Regions from separate parts of the Mycobacterium bourgelatii genome, predicted to be linked through region 1. Evidence: riboswitches for the same ligand, from Rfam matches in the RefSeq annotation. Region 1 holds a riboswitch; each other region holds the start of a gene.

The links. Region 1 has a riboswitch for cobalamin ahead of metE (5-methyltetrahydropteroyltriglutamate--homocysteine S-methyltransferase). Riboswitches for the same ligand answer to the same signal wherever they lie in the genome.
Region 2: linked by a shared signal. The riboswitch ahead of G6N68_RS15825 (PPE family protein) and the one ahead of metE (5-methyltetrahydropteroyltriglutamate--homocysteine S-methyltransferase) in region 1 are both predicted to bind cobalamin.
Region 3: linked by a shared signal. The riboswitch ahead of G6N68_RS12800 (PPE family protein) and the one ahead of metE (5-methyltetrahydropteroyltriglutamate--homocysteine S-methyltransferase) in region 1 are both predicted to bind cobalamin.

What each region holds. Positions count from the first base shown of each region.
Region 1 is NZ_BLKZ01000001.1:5,020,673-5,028,539, forward strand. Features, by position in the region: gene G6N68_RS21450 (PE family protein) at 1-3,725, opposite strand, end outside; cobalamin riboswitch at 4,017-4,254, shown strand; gene metE (5-methyltetrahydropteroyltriglutamate--homocysteine S-methyltransferase) at 4,393-6,684, shown strand; gene G6N68_RS21460 (PE family protein) at 6,784-7,867, opposite strand, start outside.
Region 2 is NZ_BLKZ01000001.1:3,642,619-3,650,485, forward strand. Features, by position in the region: gene G6N68_RS15815 (ABC transporter ATP-binding protein) at 1-1,252, opposite strand, end outside; gene G6N68_RS15820 (ABC transporter ATP-binding protein) at 1,249-3,021, opposite strand; cobalamin riboswitch at 3,359-3,538, shown strand; gene G6N68_RS15825 (PPE family protein) at 3,667-5,283, shown strand; gene G6N68_RS15830 (PE-PPE domain-containing protein) at 5,297-6,724, shown strand; gene G6N68_RS15835 (Fur family transcriptional regulator) at 6,922-7,452, opposite strand; gene G6N68_RS15840 (cell division protein FtsQ/DivIB) at 7,521-7,867, opposite strand, start outside.
Region 3 is NZ_BLKZ01000001.1:2,943,302-2,951,168, forward strand. Features, by position in the region: gene G6N68_RS12790 (acetoacetate decarboxylase family protein) at 1-547, shown strand, start outside; gene G6N68_RS12795 (FHA domain-containing protein) at 724-3,306, shown strand; gene G6N68_RS12800 (PPE family protein) at 3,319-5,040, opposite strand; cobalamin riboswitch at 5,217-5,396, opposite strand; gene G6N68_RS12805 (GAF and ANTAR domain-containing protein) at 5,438-6,133, opposite strand; gene G6N68_RS12810 (M48 family metallopeptidase) at 6,300-7,250, opposite strand; gene G6N68_RS12815 (hypothetical protein) at 7,400-7,867, opposite strand, start outside.

The DNA of each region.
Region 1 (7,867 bases):
CCGGTTCCGCCGATGGCGTTCTCGCCGCCGCCCCCGCCCGTACCGCCGGCGCCGCCGGTCCCGCCGTTGCCGACCTTTCCAGCCGCGCCCCCGTCACCGCCGACGCCGCCGGCGCCACCGACCTGGCCGGGGCGGATGCCGATGCCGCCGCTTCCGCCGGCCCCGCCAGTGCCACCATTGCCGCTCAGTTGCCCCCCATTGCCGCCATTGCCCCCCGCGCCACCCGTGCCCGCTTGGCCGAAGGTCGAGGGAAAGCCGCCGTCGCCGCCCCGTCCGCCGGTACCGCCGTTGCCGATAGACCCGCCGTCACCGCCATGCCCGCCGGCGCCGCCGGTCCCGCCGTTACCGCTGAGGATGTCGATGCCGGCGTTGCCGCCATTGCCGCCGTTGCCGCCGTGGGCTGCCTGGCCGGTCGCACCGTTCTGACCTGGTTGGGATCCGCCTCCCCCGGCGCCCCCTACACCCGCGGCACCGGCGTTGCCGCCGTTGCCGCCGCTACCGCCGTTGGCTGCCCCACCCATAGCGGTGTCGGGGGCACTGGCCCCGTGACCGCCGTTGGCGCCGCTTCCGGCATTACCGCCGGCACCACCGGCACCGCCGACCCCTTGTTGGCCATTTAAACCGACGTACCCTTTCCCGCCGGCGCCGCCGTCACCGCCTATGCCGCCCGAACCGCCCTTACCGCCGGATCCCCCGGCCTGACCGTTGCCGCCTTGCGTGGTGGCGTCGGCACCAGCGACGCCGTCGGCGCCGTTGCCGCCTGTGCCGCCGACCCCGCCGGTACCGCCCTTCCCGCCGAAGCCGCCCAGCTTGCCGCCATCACCGCCGGCACCGCCGGCCCCGCCCATCCCGCCGGTGCCGCCGTCACCACCGGATTGGCCCTTACTACCGAACGAGAGACCTGGGGTGCCCTGGCCGCCGGCGCCGCCGGCGCCACCGTTACCACCGTTGCCGTACAGACCGCCGTCGCCGCCGCGGCCACCGGCCGCTCCGGGGGCGCCGAACGCGGTGTTGTCGGCGCCGCTGCCGCCATTGCCGCCATTCCCGCTGCCGCCGAACGTGGTGCTGGTGCTGCCGTTTTCCCCGTTGGTGGAGCCGGAGCCGCCGGCCCCACCGACTCCGCCGGCACCGCTGTTGCCTCCATTCCCACCTTTTCCACCGACGCCATCGTTGACGCCCCATGTGCCGGCGGCGCCGTTACCGCCGTTGCCGGCGACGCCGCCGACCCCGCCCTTGCCGCCGGCACCACCCACGCCATCGATGCCCGCGTTTCCATTCGCACTCGCGGTGCCGCCAGTCCCCCCGTTTCCGCCGGTCCCGCCGTTGCCGCCCTTACCTGCGTGCCCCCCGTCCTGACCGTTCGCTCCCAAGGTTGAGCCATTGTCACCGTCTCGCCCGTCCCCGCCGATCCCGCCGGAGCCGCCATTACCACCGCCCCCACCGACCCCACCGTCGCCCCCGTCGGCCCCGCCCTTACCGCCAGCCCCGCCGGCCCCGCCGTTTCCGCCGTTGCCGCCGTCGGTACCGGAGGAACCCGCTTCCCCGAACGTGGTGCCGTCTGCACCGGCCAGGCCGTTGCCGCCCACGCCGCCAGCCCCGCCGTTGCCCACCCGCCCACCGTCGCCCCCGGCACCGCCGGCGCCTCCATTCGGCGAGGTAGCGTTGCCAGGAGCCCCGAAGCCGCCGCGGCCGCCGTTGCCACCGGTGGTCGGGCTGAGGCCATGAGCACCGTCGACACCCGCGGCGGTGGTGCTGGCACCGCCGGCACCTCCGGCGCCACCGGCGCCCGGGTCACCACCCTTCCCGCCGGCCCCGCCGGTGCCAAAGCCGGTGCCCTGGTTGACGCTCCAGGAGCCGGTTGCGCCCCTGGCGCCGTCTCCGGCGATCCCGCCGGCGCCACCGTCACCGCCGGCGCCTCCGACACCCTGGCTGCCGGCGTGACCCGAAGTCGCTTGCGCCGCACCGCCGGCCCCGCCGGCGCCGCCGGAACCGCCTGCCCCGCCGATGCCGCCATCAAAACCATCCGCGCCCTTGCTGCCCGCCCCCGGGCGGAATTCACCGTTGGCTCCCTTGCCGCCGGCACCGCCGGCCCCGCCTTTGCCCCCGGCGCCACCATCACCGCCGTTACCGGCCAGGGTTCCGCCCGCGCCGCCAGCCCCGCCGACACCACCGGCCCCACCGACGTCGCCCGTTCCGCCCGATCCGCTTCCCGCATCGACGCGCGACACACCATCCTTCCCGGCCATCCCGTCGCCGCCCCTACCACCGACCCCACCATTGCCCACGACGCCGGCATCACCGCCGGCCCCACCCCGACCACCGTCGCCACCGGCCTCCGTTGCCGCCGCGCCGTTACCGCCAGCCCCGCCGTTACCGCCGTCACCCGCTCCGTGATCACCGGCGGTCGCACCGGCCGCGCCAGTCCGCCCGCCAACCCCGCCCGCAGCGCCGCCCTTACCACCGGCACCGCCAATACCCGCGTCACCACCACGGCCGCCCGCCCCGCCGTTACCGGCAACCAATCCGGTGCCCCCATCGCCGCCGGCGCCACCGTCACCGGCCGCCCCGCCCAGCCCCCCGGAACCGCCAGCACCCCCATTTCCGGCCAGCCCGGCCTTCCCCAACAGACCACTGGCGCCGCCGGCGCCACCCACACCACCGTCACCGCCGGACCCACCGGACCCACCAAGGCCACCGTTGCCACCAATCGCGCCGTCACCACCGGCGCCCAGCGGGTTCGCCGTGCCATGGGCACCCGCCCCACCCACACCACCGGCCGCGCCAACCCCGCCGGCACCGCCAACGCCGCCGGCGCCGCCGGCGCCGCCGTCACCGATCAGCAAACCCCCGCGGCCGCCCGCTCCACCGGTACCACCGGCAGCGCCAGCTCCACCGCCAGATCCGTTGCCCCCGTTCCCGGCTGGGTTACCGGCGGAACCGGGGTCACCGGGGGCACCCGTCACCAGCCCGTCCATACCGGCTGTGCCCGTACCGCCGACACCACCCGCGCCGCCACTGCCGAAGTACCCGGCATTACCGCCGACCCCGCCGGTCCCGCCACCGACCCCGCCCATGCCGCCGACCCCGCCATTGCCGAAGATCCCTGCGCTGCCACCGGCGCCCCCGGTGCCTGCACCGGATCCGCCAACGCCACCAGCGCCGCCCGCGCCAAACAACCATCCGCCGGCACCCCCGGTCCCACCGGCGGCGCCAGCTCCGCCCGCACCCCCGGTCCCGCCCACACCGAAGATCCCGGCCGCACCGCCGTTTCCGCCGACCTGGCCTACGCCGCCAGCCGCGCCGGCACCGCCGTTGCCAACCAACAACCCGCCCGGACCACCCGACTCCCCCGGGGCCAACCCGCTCACACCATCACCAATCAACGGACGCCCCAACAACGTTTGGGTCGGCCAGTTCACCGCGTCCAGCAAAACCTGCGCAACATTGGCCGACTCGGCGCTCGCATACGAATCCGCCCCTGTGGCGAGCGCCCGCACAAACTGGTCCTGAAACAGCGCCAGCCGGGTGCTCAGGACCTGATATTCCCGACCGTGTGCGCCGAACAACGCCGCGATCGCGGTCGACACCTCATCCTCGGCCGCGGCCAGCACGGCCGTGGTCGACGCCGCCGCCCCCGCATTCGCCGTACCGATCGACGTCCCGATCTCTACCAAATCCGCGGCCGCCACTGACAACAATTCCGGTGCAACACTGATGAACGACATCCCGCGACCTCCCAGCCGGCGACAGCCGGAATCTGCGATCAATGCCGGCTAAAGAGACAACAAATGGCAGGACCGACCCCCGGACGATCAGGGTGCGGAAGTGCGATTTGTCACAATTCCGGGTGCAGCACAGCTGAGCATTGGTCAAATTCACTAACGCGTAAGCAAATTAATGTGCTCTTTGCACAGGCCCATAGAGATGGCCGACTTGCTCACCGAAAAACCCCCTGGTGCAGACGATCGGATCGAGCCAACGGAACCGCCGAGACGCACGTGCAGGCCCGGCGTAGCCTTGACCGTGCAGTCGGTCTGCCGACGCCCAGGTGGCGCCGGCATCGAAACGAAGCATGACGCCTCGTGAGAGGGAACCCGGTGCGAGTCCGGGACTGTCCCGCAGCGGTATGCAGGAACGACCGCCGTCATAAGGCACTGGTCCCTAGAAATCCGGGACTGGGAAGCGACGGCCAGTAGGAGCACCACCGGGTGCGCGCCTGTGAGTCCGAAGACCTGCCGGCTGTGCCGGACGCGCCGCGTCCGGCGGCTCAGCGCCTCGTGGAATGGGCGTTTGGTCGTACCGGTAGTGGTTATGCGCCTGGATGTGCACCGCAAACCGGATCGGCTATTCGTCCGCGGGCGGTGACCACCCCGTCGATTGAAGGACCGTCTCGTGATCCAGCTGGCAAATCGAAAATCATTCACCGCGACCATCATTGGCTCTCCCCGCATAGGCCCGCGCCGCGAACTGAAACGCGCCACCGAGGGCTATTGGGCCGGGCGCACCACCCGCTCCGACCTCGAGTCCATCGCAGCCGACCTGCGTCGCGACACCTGGGCGGGATTGGCCGCCGCAGGCCTGGATTCGATCCCGGTGAACACCTTCTCGTACTACGACCAGATGCTCGACACCGCGGTTCTGCTCGGTGCGCTGCCGGCGCGGGTCGACAAGATCTCCGACGACCTTGATCGGTACTTTGCGGCCGCGCGGGGGAACGAGGACATCGCGCCGCTTGAGATGACGAAGTGGTTCGATACCAACTACCACTACCTGGTACCCGAGATCGGGCCGTCGACCAAGTTCGCGCTGCACCCCGACAAGGTGCTGTCCGAGCTGAAAGAGGCTCAGGCGCAAGGCATTCCAGCCCGCCCGGTCGTCATCGGCCCGCTCACCTTCCTGTTGCTGAGCAAGGGGGTGGACGGCACGGCTCGACCGATCGGGCGGCTGATCGAACTGCTCCCGATCTACTCCGAACTGCTCGCACTGCTCGCCGACAGCGGCGCCGAGTGGGTGCAGTTCGATGAACCCGTGCTGGTGACCGACATCTCGCCGGACGCACCCGCGCTGGCCGAGGCCGTCTACAACACCTTGGGCAAGGTGAAGAACCGGCCGGCGATTTACGTCGCCACCTATTTCGGCGATCCCGGCCCCGCGTTGGCGGCCCTGGCCCGCACCCCGGTCGAGGCCATCGGTGTCGATTTCGTGGCCGGCGCGCAAACGTCGGTGGCCGGTGCGCCGGAACTGGCCGACAAAACACTGGTCGCGGGCGTCGTCGACGGACGCAACATCTGGCGCACAGACCTGGAGGCGGCGCTGGACAAGCTGGCTTCGCTACACGGATCGGCCGGCGCCATTGCGGTGTCGACGTCGTGTTCCACCATGCATGTGCCGTATTCGCTGGAACCGGAAACCGACCTGGACGACGCCTTGCGCAGCTGGCTGGCGTTCGGGGCCGAGAAGGTGGGTGAGGTCGTCGTGCTCGCGAAGGCACTGCGCGAGGGACGCGACGCCGCCGGAAGGATTGCGGACGAGATCGCGGCGTCCAATGCCGCGGTCGCATCGCGCAAGCGCGATCCGCGTCTGCGCAACGAGCAGGTGCGAAGCCGCATCGACTCGATCGTCGCGTCGGGCACCCACCGGGGTGAGGCGGCGCAGCGCCGCGCCAGCCAGGACGCCCGGCTGCAGCTGCCGCCCCTGCCGACGACGACGATCGGTTCGTATCCGCAGACCCCGGCGATTCGCAAGGCACGAGCCGCCCTGCGGGCCGGCGAGATCGACCATGCCGAGTACGTCCGGCGGATGCGGGCCGAGATCGCCGACGTCATCGAGTTGCAGGAGCAACTGGGGCTGGACGTGCTAGTCCACGGTGAGCCGGAACGCAACGACATGGTGCAGTACTTCGCCGAACAGCTGGAGGGCTTCTTCGCCACGCAGAACGGCTGGGTGCAGTCGTACGGCAGCCGCTGTGTACGTCCGCCGATCCTGTACGGCGACGTGTCCCGCACCCAACCGATGACGGTGGACTGGATCTCGTACGCACAATCGCTGACCGAGAAGCCGGTCAAGGGGATGCTCACCGGGCCCGTCACCATCCTGGCGTGGTCGTTCGTGCGCGACGACCAGCCATTGGCCGACACCGCCTACCAAGTGGCGCTGGCCATTCGCGACGAGACCGTGGACCTGGAAGCCGCCGGTATTGCCGTGATCCAGGTGGACGAGCCCGCGCTGCGTGAGCTACTGCCGCTGCGCCGTGCGGACCAGAAGGAGTATTTGCGTTGGGCCGTAGGCTCTTTCCGTCTGGCCACCTCCGGCGTCGCCGATTCGACGCAGATCCACACTCACCTGTGTTACTCGGAATTCGGCGAGATCATCGGCGCCATCGCCGACCTGGACGCCGATGTGACTTCCATCGAGGCGGCGCGATCGCGCATGGAGGTGCTGGACGACCTCAACGCGGTCGGCTTCGCCAACAGCGTGGGACCGGGTGTTTACGACATCCACTCGCCGCGGGTGCCCAGCACCGCGGAGATGGCCGAGTCGCTGCGTGCGGCCTTGCGCGCGGTGCCGGCCGAACGGCTGTGGGTCAATCCCGACTGCGGTCTCAAGACCCGCACCGTCGACGAGGTGACCGCGTCGCTGCGCAACATGGTCGCCGCGGCGCGCGAGGTCCGCGCGGAACTCTGACGCCGACCGTCACGCTGGCGCGGCGCTCGACGTGCAGCGCCACGCTGGCGTGACACTCGGCGACGGCATGCGACCGCTCGGCGTCCGCGGCAGCCCGGATTAGGGCGAGCCGGCGCCTCCAGCGCCGCCGGTGCCGCCGGTGCCGCCAGTGGTGTCGGTGTGGATGCCGCCACTGTCGCCGGGTAGTCCACCATCGCCTTCGTTGCCAAGGCTGCCCGTGCCGCCAGTACCGCCGGTACCGCCCGCTCCGCCGTTGCCGCCTTGGCCGTTGGTGCCGGAGTCACCGCCGTTGCCGCCGGTGCCGCCCTGGCCGCCGGTGCCGCCGTTCGTAAAGGTGCTGCTGCCGCCGGTGCCGCCGATGCCACCTACGCCGCCGACACCGCCGATGCCGTTATCCGCGGCCTTACCGCCCTGGCCGCCGGTACCGCCCTGGCCGCCGGTGCCAGCGCCGGCGCCACCGTCGGCGCCGCCTTGGCCGCCCTTGCCGCCCGCGCCACCGGCCGCGGCCTTGCCACCGGCTTGCGTGGTGCTGCCACCGGCGCCACCGGCGCCGCCCTTGCCGCCGTCGCCCGCGCTACCCGCGGTGCCGCCGGTGCCACCGGTGCCCACCGCACCGCCGGCACCACCCTGACCGCCGGCGCCGCCGACGCCACCAGCGCTGGCACCGCCCTTGCCGGTGTCGTCGAAGCCCTTGCCGCCGGCGCCACCTTCACCACCGACACCGCCTTCGCCGCCGCTGCCGTTGGTGCCGTTGACGGAATTGCCGCCCTGGCCGCCTGCGCCGCCGGCACCACCCGCGCCGCCGTTGCCGCCGACGACGCCGGACGCCTTGCTGTCGGCTCCGGCGATGCCCTCGCCACCGACGCCACCGGCACCACCCTTGCCGCCGGTGCCGCCGCCGACGCTGTTGTCGGCGCCGCCTTGGCCACCTTGACCACCCTGACCACCAGCGCCGCCGTTTGTCCCTGCGGTCGCGGCGCCGCCCTTACCGGCGGTTCCACCTTGACCGCCCGCACCGGCGGTACCGCCGTCGGTGATGTTGGCACCGCCCTTGCCGCCGGTGCCGCCGGCGCCGCCGGCGCCCGCGTTGCCCGCGGTGCCGCCGGTGCCGCCGGTGCCGGCCGCTCCGCCCACGCCACCAGTGCCGCCGACCCCTCCGGTTCCGCCGTCGCCGGGGTTGCCG
Region 2 (7,867 bases), 1.4 Mb from region 1:
CCTCGAACACGTTCGCGGTCAGCCTCGCGACGTTGTGGGTGCCGACTTCGCGCAAATCGTTGCCGCCGAGCAAGATGCTGCCGTCATCCACATCGAACAAGCGGCCGATCAAACGCAGCAGCGTGGTCTTTCCGGCACCGGACGGGCCGACGATCGCGGTGAGGCTGCCACTCGGGATGGTCGCATCGACGCCCCGAATCACCTCTCGGCCATCCTCGTAGCCGAAACGCACCCCTCGCAATTGAATGTCGGTGCCGGCCGGCATCACCGCGCGATCCGGTTCCGGCAGCGGCGGCACGGCAAGCAGGTCGCGCACCCGGACGATCGCGTCGGCCGTGACTTGAACATGGCCGGCGAGATCGCCCAGCTGCGAGATCGGATCGATCATTCGCAGGGTGATGATCAGCAGACCGATCATCGTCGGCAGCGCCAGCTCACCGCGCAAGGTCAGGGCGACCGTCAGCGCGATGACCATCGTGACGACCAGCTGCATCGTGCCGAAGCAGGCGATCAGACCCCACGCTCCGCGAATGGTCAGCCGGGACTGCGAGTGTTGTTGGCGGGTAAGGGATTCCTCGAGGGTGCCGAGCTCGCGGCGGTTGAGGACGCCGTAGGCGCGCAGCGTCGGTTGCATGCGGGCGTACTCGACGATCCGCGACGCGGTCGCGCCGATGTCGGTCTCGTACTGGGCGTCGTTGCGGTGCACGATCCCCATGAACATCCGCAGGGCGAGTACGCACAACACGGCGCCGACGGTCAAAGCCAGCCCGATTCGCCAGTCGCTCAGGTAACTACCCACGATCAGGGTGGCAGGTGCGCTCACGCCGACGACCAGGTGGCGCAGCAGGTGTGCCGGAAAATCCGCCACGTCAACGGCATCCTTGCTGACCAGCCGCGCGACCGGCCCGGTGCGGTCGGCACCGAACCAGCCGACGGGCAGGGCGGCCAGTTGGTTCCCGATCCGGCTGTGAAAGCTGGTCAGCACGCCCGTCCCGACCAGATAGCCCAATGACGTGCTCCATGCCAGCAATGCATGGTGCACAACGACCGTCACGCCGATCGCCGCGGTCCAGAACCAGAGCTGACCCCACTGGGTAGGCCGGTGAATCAGCGCAGCGATCAGCGGAACGACAAACAGGAACCCCAGGCCCTGCAGAACTCCTTGCACGCCTTGCACGACCAGCATCGTGCGCAGATTTCGGCGCCCACGATCGTCGAGCAACTCGAGCAGGTACCGAATGATGATGCTCACCGCCGAACCTCCAGTTGCTCGGCGACCTCGAGTTCGGTGTTCCTCTCCTGCTCCCACAGCCGTGCGTAGATTCCGTTGTTGCCCAGCAATTCCGGGTGCGTACCGGCTTCGGCGATGCGGCCGCGGTCTAGTACGACGATGGCGTCGGCACCCCGAATCGTGTTGAGCCGGTGGGCGATCACCAGTACCGTCCGGCCACGCGCGACCTCACTGAGTGCCTCCTGGATGCGGGCCTCGTTTTCCGGGTCGGCGCTTGCGGTGGCCTCGTCGAGCACCAGGATGGGACGGTCGGCCAGGATCGCCCGGGCGATGCAGACGCGCTGTCGTTCACCGCCGGACAGCGCCGCGTCTTCGCCGACAACCGATTCGAAGCCGCGCGGCAATGCTTCGATCGTGGACAAGATTTGGGCTTTCGCCGCTGCGCTGCGCACCGCCACGTCGTCGGCGTCGGGGCGACCGAGACGGATGTTGTCGCGAATGCTCATGGCCGACAACAGATGCGAGTCTTGGAAGACAAACGCGACGTGTTGATACAACTCGGCCGGGTCTATGTCGCGCAGATCGACTCCGTACAGTTCGACCGAACCTTCGCACGGGTCGTTGAATCTGGGCAACAGCTTGGCCAAGGTCGACTTCCCGGAACCGGACGGGCCGACCAGCGCGGTGATCGTCCCGCGATCGAGACGAAGGTCTATTCCGTTGAGTGCGACCGTGTCACCGTAGGTGACCCGCACGCCACGCATTTGCACTACCGGCCCGGCGGTCGCGGGATCGAGGTCGACGGGCCCATGCGGCGTCGGAAGCTCCGGGGTGGCCAGCAATTCCCGGATCTCGCGATACACCTTCAGCGCGGTGACCAAGGGGTGCACCGACATCAACAGGGTCATCCATCCTGACGTGATGACGGTGCCGAACACCAGGAACGCAATGAAAACTCCCAGCGGGAGATCACCGTTGGCGGTGAGGATTCCGCCCGTCGTCGCCACGACGAGCAGGATGCTCGGCGGTGACAGCAGTATCTCCGCGGTGACGCTCGCGACGCTGGTGGACTTGGCCCAGTCGAGGAAGAAGTGCGCGAAAGCGCGCGACACCTCCCGGAACCGTCGACTCGCCGCGCCCGGCGTGCCGAAAGCCTTCACGACACCGATGCCGTTCACGAATTCCACGGCCGCGCCGTTGAGGCGCGCCAGCCATTCCATGAACTCGGGATACTTGGTCCCCGCGCTAGCCGCGGCGCGTTGGTACGCCGCCGCCCCGGCCAACACCGGGAACAGGGTGGCCAACGCCATCCGCCAGTCGAGAACGAAGAGGTAGACGAACGCCACCAGAGGCGGCACCGCGGCCGCGCTGATCTCGACGATCGAGTGTGCGATGAGCCGGTGCAGCGCGGCTACGTCATCTTCCACGGCCTTCTTGACGATCCCGGAGTTGCGATCGCTGAACCAGCCGAGCGGCACCCTGCTCAGCTTGGCCAAGAGTTCGCGGCGGATTCGAAACGACACCCGGATGTCGGCGAGATGCGTCATCACACCCGCGGCCAGGACGCCCAATTGCCTTGCCGCCAGCGCGACGACCGCCACGATGATGATCGGCCAAACGTCGGTGTCGCCCACGAGAAGTCGCCGGCTCACCTCCACGACGGCGAACAGCGGAGCCATGCCGGCCAGCGAACTGACCGCGGCCAGCAGGCCACAGCCGATCAGAGTTGCCCTCGCTGACTTGAGAATTCCCGGCGGTTGCGCGGCTGTTGGTTCAGTGTCTGGACGCACGCACACCCTCCGTCGCAACTGTCTTGCCGCGGGCCGACCCCGTAATAAGGCTCTATCTCAGCACGTTTGAGAGCACATTTGAGGCCGAGCTGCCACCCGCGCGCAATTGCGTCAACAATAGATCTGCCGGTTCCTCATGCGAAAGATTTGCAGTAACGTCGGGGGCATTGCCTGACGCAGCGATTCGCGGGAGGTGGCTTGATGGATAAGTCCACACCTGACTTCGGCGCCGCGTTCCGTAGACGTTGCTGACTCCCCCGTACGCCCGTGCGTCGGCTAATGATCCCGGCTGACCCCGCCGTCCCGCGGCACGATTGCGCTAAGTGCAGCCCGCGGGGGCGGTGGGATGCGACAATGTCGCGCGTACGGCGATGATGATGCAGGAAGCCGGTGCAAATCCGGCGCGGTCCCGCCACTGTCATCGGGGAGCGACCCTCACAGGCCACGGCTATTGGTTGGAAGGCGAGGCGAGCGGTGATCCGAGAGCCAGGAGACTCACATCATCGCGTCCTGCTAACCCGGAGCGGAGCACTCCGGAGAGAGCTGGCGCCTTATGACGCTGCACGTGTTGCCCGGCGGTCTCCCGTCCGTACCGGCTGATGCGCTGGGCGCAGCCACGCGCTTGTCCTGCGGGACCGGTTGGCAATGACCGCCCCGGTGTGGATGGCTTTCCCGCCGGAGGTGCACTCGGCGCTGTTGTCGAGCGGCCCGGGGCCGGGTCCGCTGCTCGCCTCCGCGGCGGCATGGAGAGCGCTGAGCACCGAATACGCCGAGGCCGCCAATGAGCTGGTGGCGCTGCTAGGCACGGTCCAGGGCGGTGCCTGGGAGGGCCCGACCGCCGCGGCGTACGCCGCCGCCCACCCACCGTTTCTGGCGTGGCTGACGCAGGCCAGCGCCGACACCGCCGCGACGGCCACCCAGCAGGAGACCGTGGCCGTCGCCTACACGACCGCGCTGGCCGCCATGCCCACCCTCGGTGAGTTGGCCGCCAACCACGCCACCCACGCGGCGTTGGTGGCGACGAATTTCTTTGGGATCAACACCATTCCGATCGCGCTCAACGAGGCCGACTATGTCCGGATGTGGATTCAGGCCGCCACGACGATGAGCAGCTATCAGGGCGTCTCGGCCGCGGCATTAGGTGCATCGCCGCCACCACAACCGGCACCGGTGATCGTGAAGGCCGATGGGGTCGCCGCCCCCGCGGCTACCTCATCCGACCCGTTCACGGCGATCAGCGACTTTTTCGCGGCAGTCGAAAGAGTCTTCAACAGTGTCGGCGCCGAAAGCGGCGGCGACGTGATCTCCTACATCTTCAGCGTTCCGCCCGGCACGGATCCGGTGTCGTGGTTCGTCGGAAAGATGGGCTCCTTGTCGTCTCCGGTCACCGGCTACCCAGCCCTGTTGCAGGGCCTTACGAGCGCGGCGGGGAACAACCCCGCGTTGCTCGCGTTGGCCTACTTGTTCGGTGCGGCCGCGATCGGCTACGACCTGACGATCCAGGTCATCCAGTTTGTCGTCACCTTTCCGCTGCTAGGGGTCACCTTGGCCGCCCCGCTGCTGGCCATCCCGGCGGGACTTGCCGGGCTGGGGGCTGCCGGCGTTGTGGGCATCGTCGAGGGGGCCTTCCACGCGCACGCGGACGTGGGCGCGATCCCGGAGGCGCCCGCCATCCCCGCCGTAACCCCTGCGCCGTCGTCGGTTTCGGCCGCTGCAGCTCCGGCCGCGACCCCGCCGGCGGCAGCGCTCACGGTTGCCCCGACGACTCCGATCGCGGGTCCCACGGTTGCCACACCCCTGGGGCCCAGCGCACCACCACCCTCGGGTGTGGGCGCGGGGCCATTCCCTTACCTGGTGGGCGGCGCGGCCAGGATGAGCCTCCTGGCAGGCGCGCAGATCGGCGTCAAGCGCAAGGCCCCCCAACCGGATACCGCGGGGCTCCCGGCCGCCGCCGCGGCAGGCGCGCGCGACAAGACCCGGTCGCGCCGCAAGCGGCGGGACAAGGTCGACATGAAAGGCCGCGGTTATGAATACATGGACTTGGACGGCGGCGCGGTCGACGACCCCGGCCCCGCGGCGCCGACCGCCGCATCGGACCGGGGTGCGGGACCCCTGGGTGCCGCTGAGGCAGCACGCCATGAGCCCCTTGCCCACGCCGCCGGGCTGACCACGCTCACCGACGACGGATTCGATGGCGGGCCACGAGAGCCGATGATGCCGAGCACCTGGGCGCGGGGGCCGTCCTGGGATAGCGAATCATGAACCGGGAGGCGACATGTCTTTCCTCGTGACGCCGGAGTCGTTGGCGTCGGCGGCAGCGGACGTGGCGAATATCCGTGCGGCGCTGGACGAGGCGCGTGCGGCGGTCGCGGCTCCGACGACCACGTTGGTGGCTGCCGCCGCCGATGAAGTATCGGCCGCAGCGGCCGCGCTATTCGCTGGTTTCGGTCGGGAGTTTCAAGCGATCAGCTTGCAGGCCAACGTATTTCATCAGCAGTTTGTCGAAACGCTGAGCGCGGCAGCCGCATCCTATCTGGACATCGAGACGCTCAACGCTTCGTCTCTGATCGGTGCACCCGGCGAGGCGCTGCCCGCCGCCAGCGTTGCCACGTTGATCATGGGCGGCACGGGCAACCCCCTCCCAAATCCCGCCTATGTGAACAACATCTACAACGCCTACATCGCGCCGCTCATCGCTCCGCTGACCGCGATTCCCACCGGCTTGACCACCCCGGAGCAGGGCTTCCCGCTGACGGGTCTGAACAGTTTGACGTTCGACACGTCGATCGCGCGTGGAGTCGAAATCCTGCGGCAGGCGATCGCGGCTCAACCGGCGGACACCCAAACCGTCGTCTTCGGCTTTTCCCAGAGCGCCACCGTCATCACCAACTACCTCAACGGCATAGCCAACGGTTCGATCCTGCCGCCGAACCCGGCGGATGTACGGTTCGTGCTGGCCGGCAATCCCAACAATCCCAACGGCGGCCTGTACGAACGCTTCACCGGCCTGTACATCCCCGGCTTCAATCAGACTTTCGGCGGTGCGACCCCAAACCTGGCCTACCCCACCGACATTTACACCATCCAATACGACGGCTTCGCGCACTTCCCCCGGTACCCGCTCAACTTGCTGTCGGTCGCCAATGCCTTGGCCGGCATGTATTACGGCCACCTGAGCCCCACTCCGGCGTACGAGGCCCTGACGGCGGGTCAGCTCGCGTCCGCGGTCGTCGCGCCGGTTTCTCCGGGGGTTACTGGCAACACCACCTACCACATGATCCCGAGCCAGAACCTGCCGCTGCTGACGCCCCTGAATCTGCCGCAGCCGCTGCACAACCTGATCCAGCCGGTGGTGCGGGTGTTTGTCGATATGGGCTACGGCGATATCGGCGGACCCCACACGGAGTATGCGAATCTGCCCACCCCGGCCGGCCTGTTCCCGCTGATCAACCCGGTCACCGTCGGGAATTACCTGGTCAAGGGCGTCTTACAGGGCGTGCAGGCTGATCTGGTGTTGGCTGGTTTGCTGCCGCCGTCAGCGATGCCGGATACCTATCCCTTTGTGCCGATGCTGGATCCGGGTCTCACGATCAATCTGGGTCAGCCAGATATGACTTTGGTGTCGGCGGTGACGACCGCCGTCGGCAACGGGCTACGCCTGCTTCCGATCCCGCCCTTCGGCGCCGGGGGAACTACGGCTTAGTGGCGCCGTGCCCGCCTCGAACGTGCGGGAAAAGCACCAACTCCCGCGCCGCCGGGGCCACAGGCCACACACCCGACGACTGGGCCGTCGCCCTACTCGCGCCGACCGTGCGGGAAAAACACCCACTCTCGCGCCGCCGGGGCCACAGGCAACACACTCGACGACCAGAAGAGCAGCACCAGTGAAGAACCGGCCAGTCAGCGACGACGCTCCCGCGAACCGCGGCGCCTGGGACGCGGGTCGGCCGAGTCCTCTGAGTCCGCCGCGCTGTCCTGACACTGCGGGCACAGGCCGCGCAGCGTCAGACCCGCCTGATCCGAAAGTGCGAACGAACTGCCCGCCATCGCGTGCTGCAGCGCCGAACTCAGCTGTCCCGCCGGCACCTCGATCATCGCGCCGCACTGAGTACATACCGCGTGGTGATGCGGGGCCGTCGCCAACCCATACGTGGTGACGCCGTCGTCGAGCGTCAAGGCGTGCAACACGCCCTGGTCGACCAGCGTGGTGACCGTGCGGTAGATGGTCGCCAAATCGGGCGGCCGCGCACCTGGGGGAAGCGCGCTGATCAGCCGCTGCCGGATATCGGCCACCGACAGGTGCCCGTCAAACGGCTCCAACACCGCCAAGACCTGAATCCGAGAGGCCATGCGTCGCAGTCCCCGCGCCCGCAGCAGTTCGCCTATCCGCTCGCTGAGCGCCGGTTCCAAGCCCAACGGTTCAGTGGTCACCTGCCCAGTGTTACGCCGGGTGCCGAGGATTGCCAGTGCCGCGCGGTCTGTATTTTCACCGGCATCGATTACTTCACCGTCGGCAGATCGGGACTGGACACGTCATAGGTGCGCCCGGGCTGCGTCAGCAGTGCCGCCAGCTTCTCGGCTTTCTCCTCCGCCCGGTCGGTGGTCCCCCAGATCACCACGCGCCCGTCGGACAACGTGAGGGTGATCGAGGACACCGAGGGGGCCGCGATCCGGCCCACCTGACCGGCGACCTCCGGCCGCAACGTGGTCAACACCTTGAGGGCCGCCAGGGTGGCCGGGTCATCAGGGCCCGGGTTGTCGACGTCGAGGTACGGCAGCGCCGGCGGCGGCGGTTCGGTCGCGAAGTCGACGCCGTCACGGTCGAACAGGTGCGGGCCGTCCGCAA
Region 3 (7,867 bases), 2.1 Mb from region 1:
GGCAACTTCCGTACTGCCGCCGGCCCTGGCCGGCAGTCCCGCGCTGGCCACGGTGGGAGGCTTCGTCCGTTACACCGACACGCCCGTCGGACCTTACGACGAGGTGCTCGGAATGGTGGCCTCCCACACGGGCTTCCGTCCCTGGGGCACCGTTGCGTTTATGTCGGTCGATTCGCCGCCGAGCCTTGTGGGCGGGCGTACCAATTGGGCGATGCCCAAAACGCTGGCACGTTTCGACGGAGACCTGGTGAGTGGTAGAACCATCACCGGGACGGGCGACGACGACATGGCCTGGTCGGTCAGCGCGACGCCGCGGGTCATCGGTCCGGCGATCCCTGTCAAGGCCAAAGCCACGGCTCGTCAACAGTTCAGCGATGGCCGAGTCGGCGAATCGCTGCTGGTTTTCGCTGGTCGATTGAGAGCCGCGGTGATCACTGTCGAGGTCTCATCGGCGGGCACGCTGCGGACGTGGCTGCGTCCGGGCCGCCATGCGGGAGTTTTTATCGAGTCCGCAACCTTTACCCTCGGCGCACCACGCTTCCGCTGAACCCGGCTGCCACGCGGCTGCCTTAGTTGCTAAAGCTGGTGTGGCACAAGGGTATTCGGTTGAAGGCCGGCAGCCGGACGGGAGTGCCGGACTGGCCGAGAAAGCTACCCGAAATCCGACGGCCGGACGATTTGCCTGAGTAACTCCTGCAAACCTTGCTCGTGCCGATACAGTTGGTGCTGATGAGCCAACCAGCCGCCCCGCCTGTGACCGTGCGGTATGACGGAGCCGAGCGCACCTTCGCAGCGGGCCACGATGTAACTATCGGACGTGACCTGCGCGCCGACGTCCGCGTCGCCGATCCGCTGATCTCCAGGGTCCACTTGCTGCTGCGCTATGACCAGGGCCGGTGGACCGCTATCGACAACGGCAGCCTCAACGGGCTGTACGTGAACAACCGTCGGGTGCCGAGCGTCGACATCCACGACGGTCAGCGGGTCAACATCGGCAATCCAGATGGTCCGGCGCTGGACTTCCAGCTCGGCCGGCATCAGGGGTCGGTCGGACGACCCCCACCAACGACGGCTATGGCGATACCACCCAGGCCGAGCGGACCTATTCCGTCCCAGGCACCCCCGAGCGGGTCCCAGTGGCCCGGGCAGTCGCCACCGCCGCCGTCGACCACGCGCATGCCGGCGGCCCAGGCGCCGTCCGGGCAGCAGCCCCGGTACCCGTCCGGTCCGCAGTCGGCGGTTCGACCGCCCAGCGGACCACAGCAGCCGGCGCCGCAGATCTATCGGCCGGCAGGACCACCGCCACCGTCGGCAGCGCGCGGAGGTGGCGCGACGTCGATGATGCGGATCCTGCGGCCGGGCCGAGGGGGAGCGGGAGATGTGCCGGCGGGCGCCATCAAGATCGGCCGCGCCGAAGACAATGACATCGTCATTCCCGAGGTGCTGGCGTCGCGTCATCACGCCACGCTGATTCCTACGGCCAACGGCACCGAGATTCGCGATAACCGCAGCATCAACGGCACCTTCGTGAACGGCACCCGGGTCGAGTCGGCCGTGCTGCGCGAGGGCGACGTGGTCACGATCGGCAACATCGACCTCGTCTTCGCCAACGGTTCGCTGGCACGCCGAGAAGAGAGCCTGCTCGAAACCCGCACCGGCGGTCTGGATGTACGTGGTGTGACGTGGACGATCGAGGGCAACAAGACGCTGCTGGACAACATCTCGATCTCCGCGCGGCCCGGAATGCTCACCGCGGTCATCGGCCCATCGGGCGCGGGCAAGTCGACCTTTGCCAAGTTGGTCGCCGGATACACGCACCCGACCAGCGGCACGGTGACGTTCGAGGGGCACAACGTGCACTCCGAATACGCCTCGCTGCGCAGCAGGATCGGCATGGTCCCGCAGGATGACGTCGTGCACGGTCAGCTGACCGTCAAACAGGCGCTGATGTACGCCGCGGAGCTGCGGCTGCCGCCCGACACCACCAAGGAGGACCGCGCACAGGTCGTGGCCCGGGTGCTCGAGGAACTCGAGATGACCAAGCACCTCGAGACCAGGGTCGACAAGCTCTCCGGTGGTCAGCGCAAACGTGCGTCGGTGGCGCTGGAGTTGCTCACCGGCCCCTCGCTGCTCATCCTTGACGAGCCGACTTCGGGTCTGGACCCGGCGCTGGACCGGCAGGTCATGACGATGTTGCGGCAGCTGGCCGACGCCGGTCGTGTGGTGCTGGTGGTCACCCACTCGCTGACCTACCTCGACGTCTGCGACCAGGTGCTGCTGCTGGCTCCTGGCGGCAAGACGGCCTTCTGCGGGCCACCCAGCCAGATCGGCCCGTCCATGGGGACGACCAACTGGGCCGACATCTTCAGCACGGTCGCCGACGATCCGGATGGGGCCAAGGCCCGCTATCTGGCCAGGACGGGGCCGCCACCGCCGGTGCCACCGGCCGAGAAACCGGCGGAGTTGGGCGAGGCGGCGCATACCAGCCTGGTTCGCCAGTTCTCCACGATCGCGCGAAGACAGTTGCGGTTGATCGTCTCCGACCGCGGCTACTTCATCTTCCTGGCGATACTGCCGTTCATCATGGGTGCGCTGTCGATGTCGGTGCCTGGCGACGTCGGCTTCAATGCCCCGCCTTTGACCAGCGATGCACCCACCGAGCCTGCGCAGATTCTGGTGTTGCTCAACGTCGGTGCGGTCTTCATGGGCACGGCACTGACCATCCGCGACCTGATCGGTGAGCGGGCGATCTTCCTGCGCGAGCAGGCGGTCGGCTTGTCGACCACGGCGTATCTGCTGGCCAAGGTGTGCGTCTACACCGTGCTCGCGCTCATCCAGTCGGCGATCGTCACGGTGATCGCGCTGCTCGGGAAGCCGGGTCCCAAAGAGAGCGCTGTGGTGTTGGGTAGCGCCGCGCTGGAGTTGTATGCGGACATCGCGGCGACGACGGTCGCCTCGGCGATGCTCGGGTTGGTGCTGTCGTCGCTGGCCAAGACGAGCGAACAGATCATGCCCCTGCTCGTGGTGGCGGTGATGTCGCAGCTGGTGTTCTCCGGCGGCATGATCCCCGTGACCAACCGCTTTGGGCTCGACCAGATGTCCTGGCTCACCCCGGCCCGCTGGGGCTTTGCGACCTCGGCGTCCACTATCGACCTGACCAAGTTGTGTCCGGTTCCGCAGGTGCCCAAGGACTCACACTGGCATCACACGCCCGGCGCGTGGTTGTTCGACATGGCCATGCTGGCGGTGCTGAGCGTGTTCTACCTCAGCTTTGTGCGGTGGAAGATTCGCCTGAAGAGCGGCTGATCCGGTAGCGCGTCAGCGTTCAGGCGAGTCGGGTGGCACCTCGGGTGACGCTCCTGCGTCGGGATCCCACGTGCTCGGCATGACGGGTGCGCGGGGTCCGTCGTAGGCAGCGTCGACCAGGGTGATCAGACCTGCCGCGCGCCCGCCGTCGTCGCGGCGAACGGTGCCGGCAAAACCCAGCGTTCCACCGCCCTGGTTCGAGGCACCCACCGAAGGCTCCGCCAAGTCGTTGTCCGACTCGAGGTCCATGAACCCCCAACCCCGGTCGATTTCCTTGGCCTTGGCCCTTTTTCGCCGTTTCGCCGCGGCCTGAGCCTGCGCCGGCACGGCCGCCGCCGGGGCCTCGGCCGCATCGGAGTCCGCCGCCTTCTTTCGGGCGCCGGTAGCGGCGGACCGCTTGGCGTCCGAGCTCAGGCCGCCCATCAGATAGTCGAAGGCGGCCATCGGCGTGGGTATGCCCGCACCGGTCACTGTGGGCGGTGCAGCAGTCGGGGGTGGGGACGTGGTCGGTGTGGCAGGGGAGACCGTCGCTTCGGCGGGAGCCGGCGTGGGCGCGGGAGCGGAAGAAGGGACGGTTGGGGCAAGGGCCGCGAGTGACGGCGGTATGGGCGCAACCGGTGCCGGTGGTGGGGGCACCGCGGCCAGCGTTGCCAAACCCTTGATGCCGATCGGCGCCAGCACCGCGCCGGCGGCCAACGGGACCAGCGGAGTGATCAGCAAGGGCACCACCGCCGCAATGATCACCAAAGTTTGCTCGAGCAGGGTCTTCAGCAGTGCGATGGTGTCGGTGATGACGGTGCCGATGATTTCAACCGTGACGAACAAGATGGTGAAACCGATCGTCGCGGGATTACCCGAAGCGAACGCCGCGGTGAGATCCAGGGCGACGAAGGCGAACATCTGCGACAGGAAGGCGACATAGCTGCCGATGTCCATCGGGTAGCCCAGCGCGAACGCGATGTTGAAGGGGCTGAAGTAGGTGAGTGGATTGCCAAGGATGACCAGGTACGGGTCGAATCCGGAAAACATCGCCTGGAAGTAGGGCAGTTCCGACAGCGCGTTGATCAGCGGTTGTACATAGGTGTCGTAGAAGTCGATATAGCCGATGTCCTGCAACCACCGGAAGAAGTCCATCTGCTGGTCCGGTGGCAGCGGTAGCGCCTCAGCCGCGGCGACCTGCTGGGCATCGGCCTCGGCCACCACGATCTGCGGTGCCGCGGTGGTCTGCGGCGCGGCGGCTAATGCCGTGGACGCGATCGTCTGATAGGTGCTCATCACGGTGGCGGCCTGCACCCACATCCGCGCGTAGTCGGCCTCGTTCAGGGCGATCGGAATGGTGTTGACGCCGAAGAAATTGGTTGCCACCAATGCCCCATGGGTGGCGTGGTTGGCGGCCAACTCGGCCAGTGTCGGCATCGCCGCCAGGGCCGACGTGTAGGCGCTGGCCGCGGTCTCGTGTTGCGCGGCTATCGCGGCAGCATCGGCGCTGGCTTGGACCAGCCATCCCAGATACGGCAGATGGCCGGCCACGTACGCCATGCTGGTCGGGCCCTCCCAGTCTCCGGCCTGTACCGCGGCCAGCAGCGCGGTCAGCTCGTCGGCCGTTTCGGTGTAGGCGGTGCTCAACGACAGCCACGCCTGTGCCGCCGCGTGCAGCGGGCCGGGCCCAGGGCCGCTGCTGAGCAGGGCCGAATGCATCTCGGGCGGTGCCGCCATCCAAATCGGGGCGCTCATCGTCGGCCGCCCTTAAAGCGTGCAACGACCAGGCACCCGCGGAGGGCGCGGGGCAGTCCCTTCTGAACGGCGGCGGCGCCGCAGTGCTAATGGATCAACGACTATGGCGGCGCAGGCGCCGGATCGTGCGTGCAGCGTCATGGCAGGCTGTCTCTCTCGGGGTACACCGCCCCGGGTAGATACGACGCAATGACGCGAGTCTCCTGGCTCTCGGATCGCTGCTTGCCTCACCTTCCAGCCTTCGGCCGTGGTTCATGAGGTTTGCTCCCCGATTACAGTGGCGGGACCGCGCCGGATTCACACCGGCTTCCTGCTTCGTCATTGCCTAACGGTCGACATTCTCCCATCGTCGGCGGTGCGCCCTCCACTTCGGCTCGGACGATGTGACGCATAACGCTCAGTTCATGGCGTTGCTGGCGCGCGTATCGATCACTCGTTCCGCGATGTCGACAAGTTTGGCGTTGCTCTCCTGCGACAGGGCGCGCAACATGTCGAAGGCGCGCAGGTCGTCGACACCGTATCGCTCCATGATGATCCCTTTGGCTTGGCCGATGCGGTCACGGCTGGACAGCGCCGCCTGCAGTTGTTCGTCGTGGCGGCCGGCCAGAATCGCCGCCGCCGCGTGCGCCGCCAGTACGGTGCCGATGGTCTCGGACTCGGCGTCCCAGACGTTGGGCTGAAATGCGAACAGGTTGAGCGCGCCGGCGGTGCGGTCGGCGGTAAACAGCTTGAACGACAGCCCGCTGAGCACGCCTAGTTCGATTGCCGCTGGTGAGTACCGTGGCCAGCGCGCTTCGTTTCGGAAGTCGTCAGTCCTGACGATCGTGTCGTGCAGCGCGGCCTGAGCGCAGGGCCCCTCTTGGAAGTCGTGTTGAAGCTGGTCCAGTTTCGCAGGTAGCTCGTCCACGCTCCCCAGCGATTCGAATCTTCCGTTGCCGTGAATCAACAAAACTCCAGCGGTGTCGGTGTCTGGTATCAGCTCAATTGCGGCGGCGGCGACGTCGTTCAGGATCTCCTCGACGGTGCGTGGGGTCGCGATGGTCTGTGCCAGCTTCGCCATGCGTATCGCAAGATCGTGCTTTTCCCGCGTCATGTGGAAGGTTTACCCATCAGGACAAATCGCACACGGTAATCGTCACTGGGATCGGTGTTGTCCCACGTCAATGCCATCTATACGCACTGAGCGGCACCCACGCGGGCGCCGCTCAGCGGTCCTTGGGTAACCCAAGCAATCAGGAATGTGGTGGCTACTGTGGTGGCTACGGCGTCCAGGTGCGGGTAGGGGGCGGTGACCACTGCGGCGGCATCTGGGTTGCCCCCGGCGCAGGCATCTGGGGCGGCATTTGTGCGGGAACGTGAGCCGGAACTACGGGCGCCAGCTGAGTCGGCCGGAAGAACAGCGACCCCGCGATGGCCCTGTTTCGCAGCGCCGCTGCACGCCAGGTGTTCACCGGGTGCGAGGCCATCATGTTTGCCAGCCAGACGAAGAATCCGGTCTCCGTGCTGGCCCGGTTTGCCATCTCGTCAAAACTCACCGACCTGAGCAAATACTTGCCGGCGCTGAGCACGCCGATGGCGCGAGCAGCGCCCGCGGGGCGAAACGCGTAGCCATAATTGTCGGCCGTGTACTCCATCGACCGCGACAACGACGAGCCCAGGAACGGGATCTTCATCGCCAACTGGGCGAGCTGCCGCCAGTAGGACGCGTGGCCCGCTGCGATGTGACCGACCTCGTGTCCGATGACGAAGGCGAGCGCTTCGGGGTCGCGAGCCTGGCCACCGATTTCGAACAGGTCGCTGTAAACGCAGACGTAGCGGCGCAAGCCGTGGCCGCTGGCGAAGGCGTTGATCTGGCCGTTTCCAAGCACGACGTATGCGTCGGGCACCTCGCTGAGGCCGAACCGTTGCGCGGCTTCAACGACGAGCCAGTAGCCCTCGGGAAATTGGGTGGGAGACATCTTGACACCGTTGGCGCGCTGCCGGCCGTACATCAGGCCCCGACCCAGGTAGAGCAGCACCGGGAACAGCAGAATCGACAGCCACAGCATGCTGATCTTGCCCGAGAACGCCACCGCAAGCGCCACCAGATACACGACCACGCTGGACACGATGACCAGCACGAGCAGCCCGATCTCCCAGGGATGCCGCTGGGGTTGGTGGGCGTGGAAGTGTCCGTGATGGGGTGCCGGCGGCGACTCCAAGATGGCCATAACAGTTGTGTCCTCGAAGGTCAGGCAGTCCGGTGGATCCGGGCGACACTAGAGTCCGGGGCCGTCCTTGGAGGATTCTTGATGAATTCTTGGAACCGCTGAGCGGGCCGGCGCTTATGCGATCGATGCAGGTCAGCGGGCCAGGCTCGTCATGGATGCGCGGCCAGGAAAGTCTCGTTCGGTAGCCCGGCGCTCAGCCGCTCGACATCGAAGGGCTGCTCGATAAGGGTCGCGAGCCGCTGTGCATCGACGAGAACGCTGACCTCGGCGGTCTGACGCACGAACAGCCGGAGAACGTACGGGTAGAGCCGCCGCATCAAAGCACGTTCCGGGCGGGTGCAGCGCGCAGCGCAGTAGCCGACGTGCCCGATCTCGTCGGTCAATATCTCGGTGTAGAGGCGGTCGATCCGTTCCGCCACGTCTGGCTCGTCGGCGAACAATTCTTTGCCGACTTGGCGCAATTCGTCGAATAAAATACAGCCGGCCATTTCGCCCGCACCGACGAACGCGATGCCGAGTCGCTCGGGCACGAAAACTCCCATCTTGACGAATTGGCGCATTACCAGCGGTGGCACGACCACCTGCGATGGCAGGCCGAAAATGTCCAGGACGTAGGC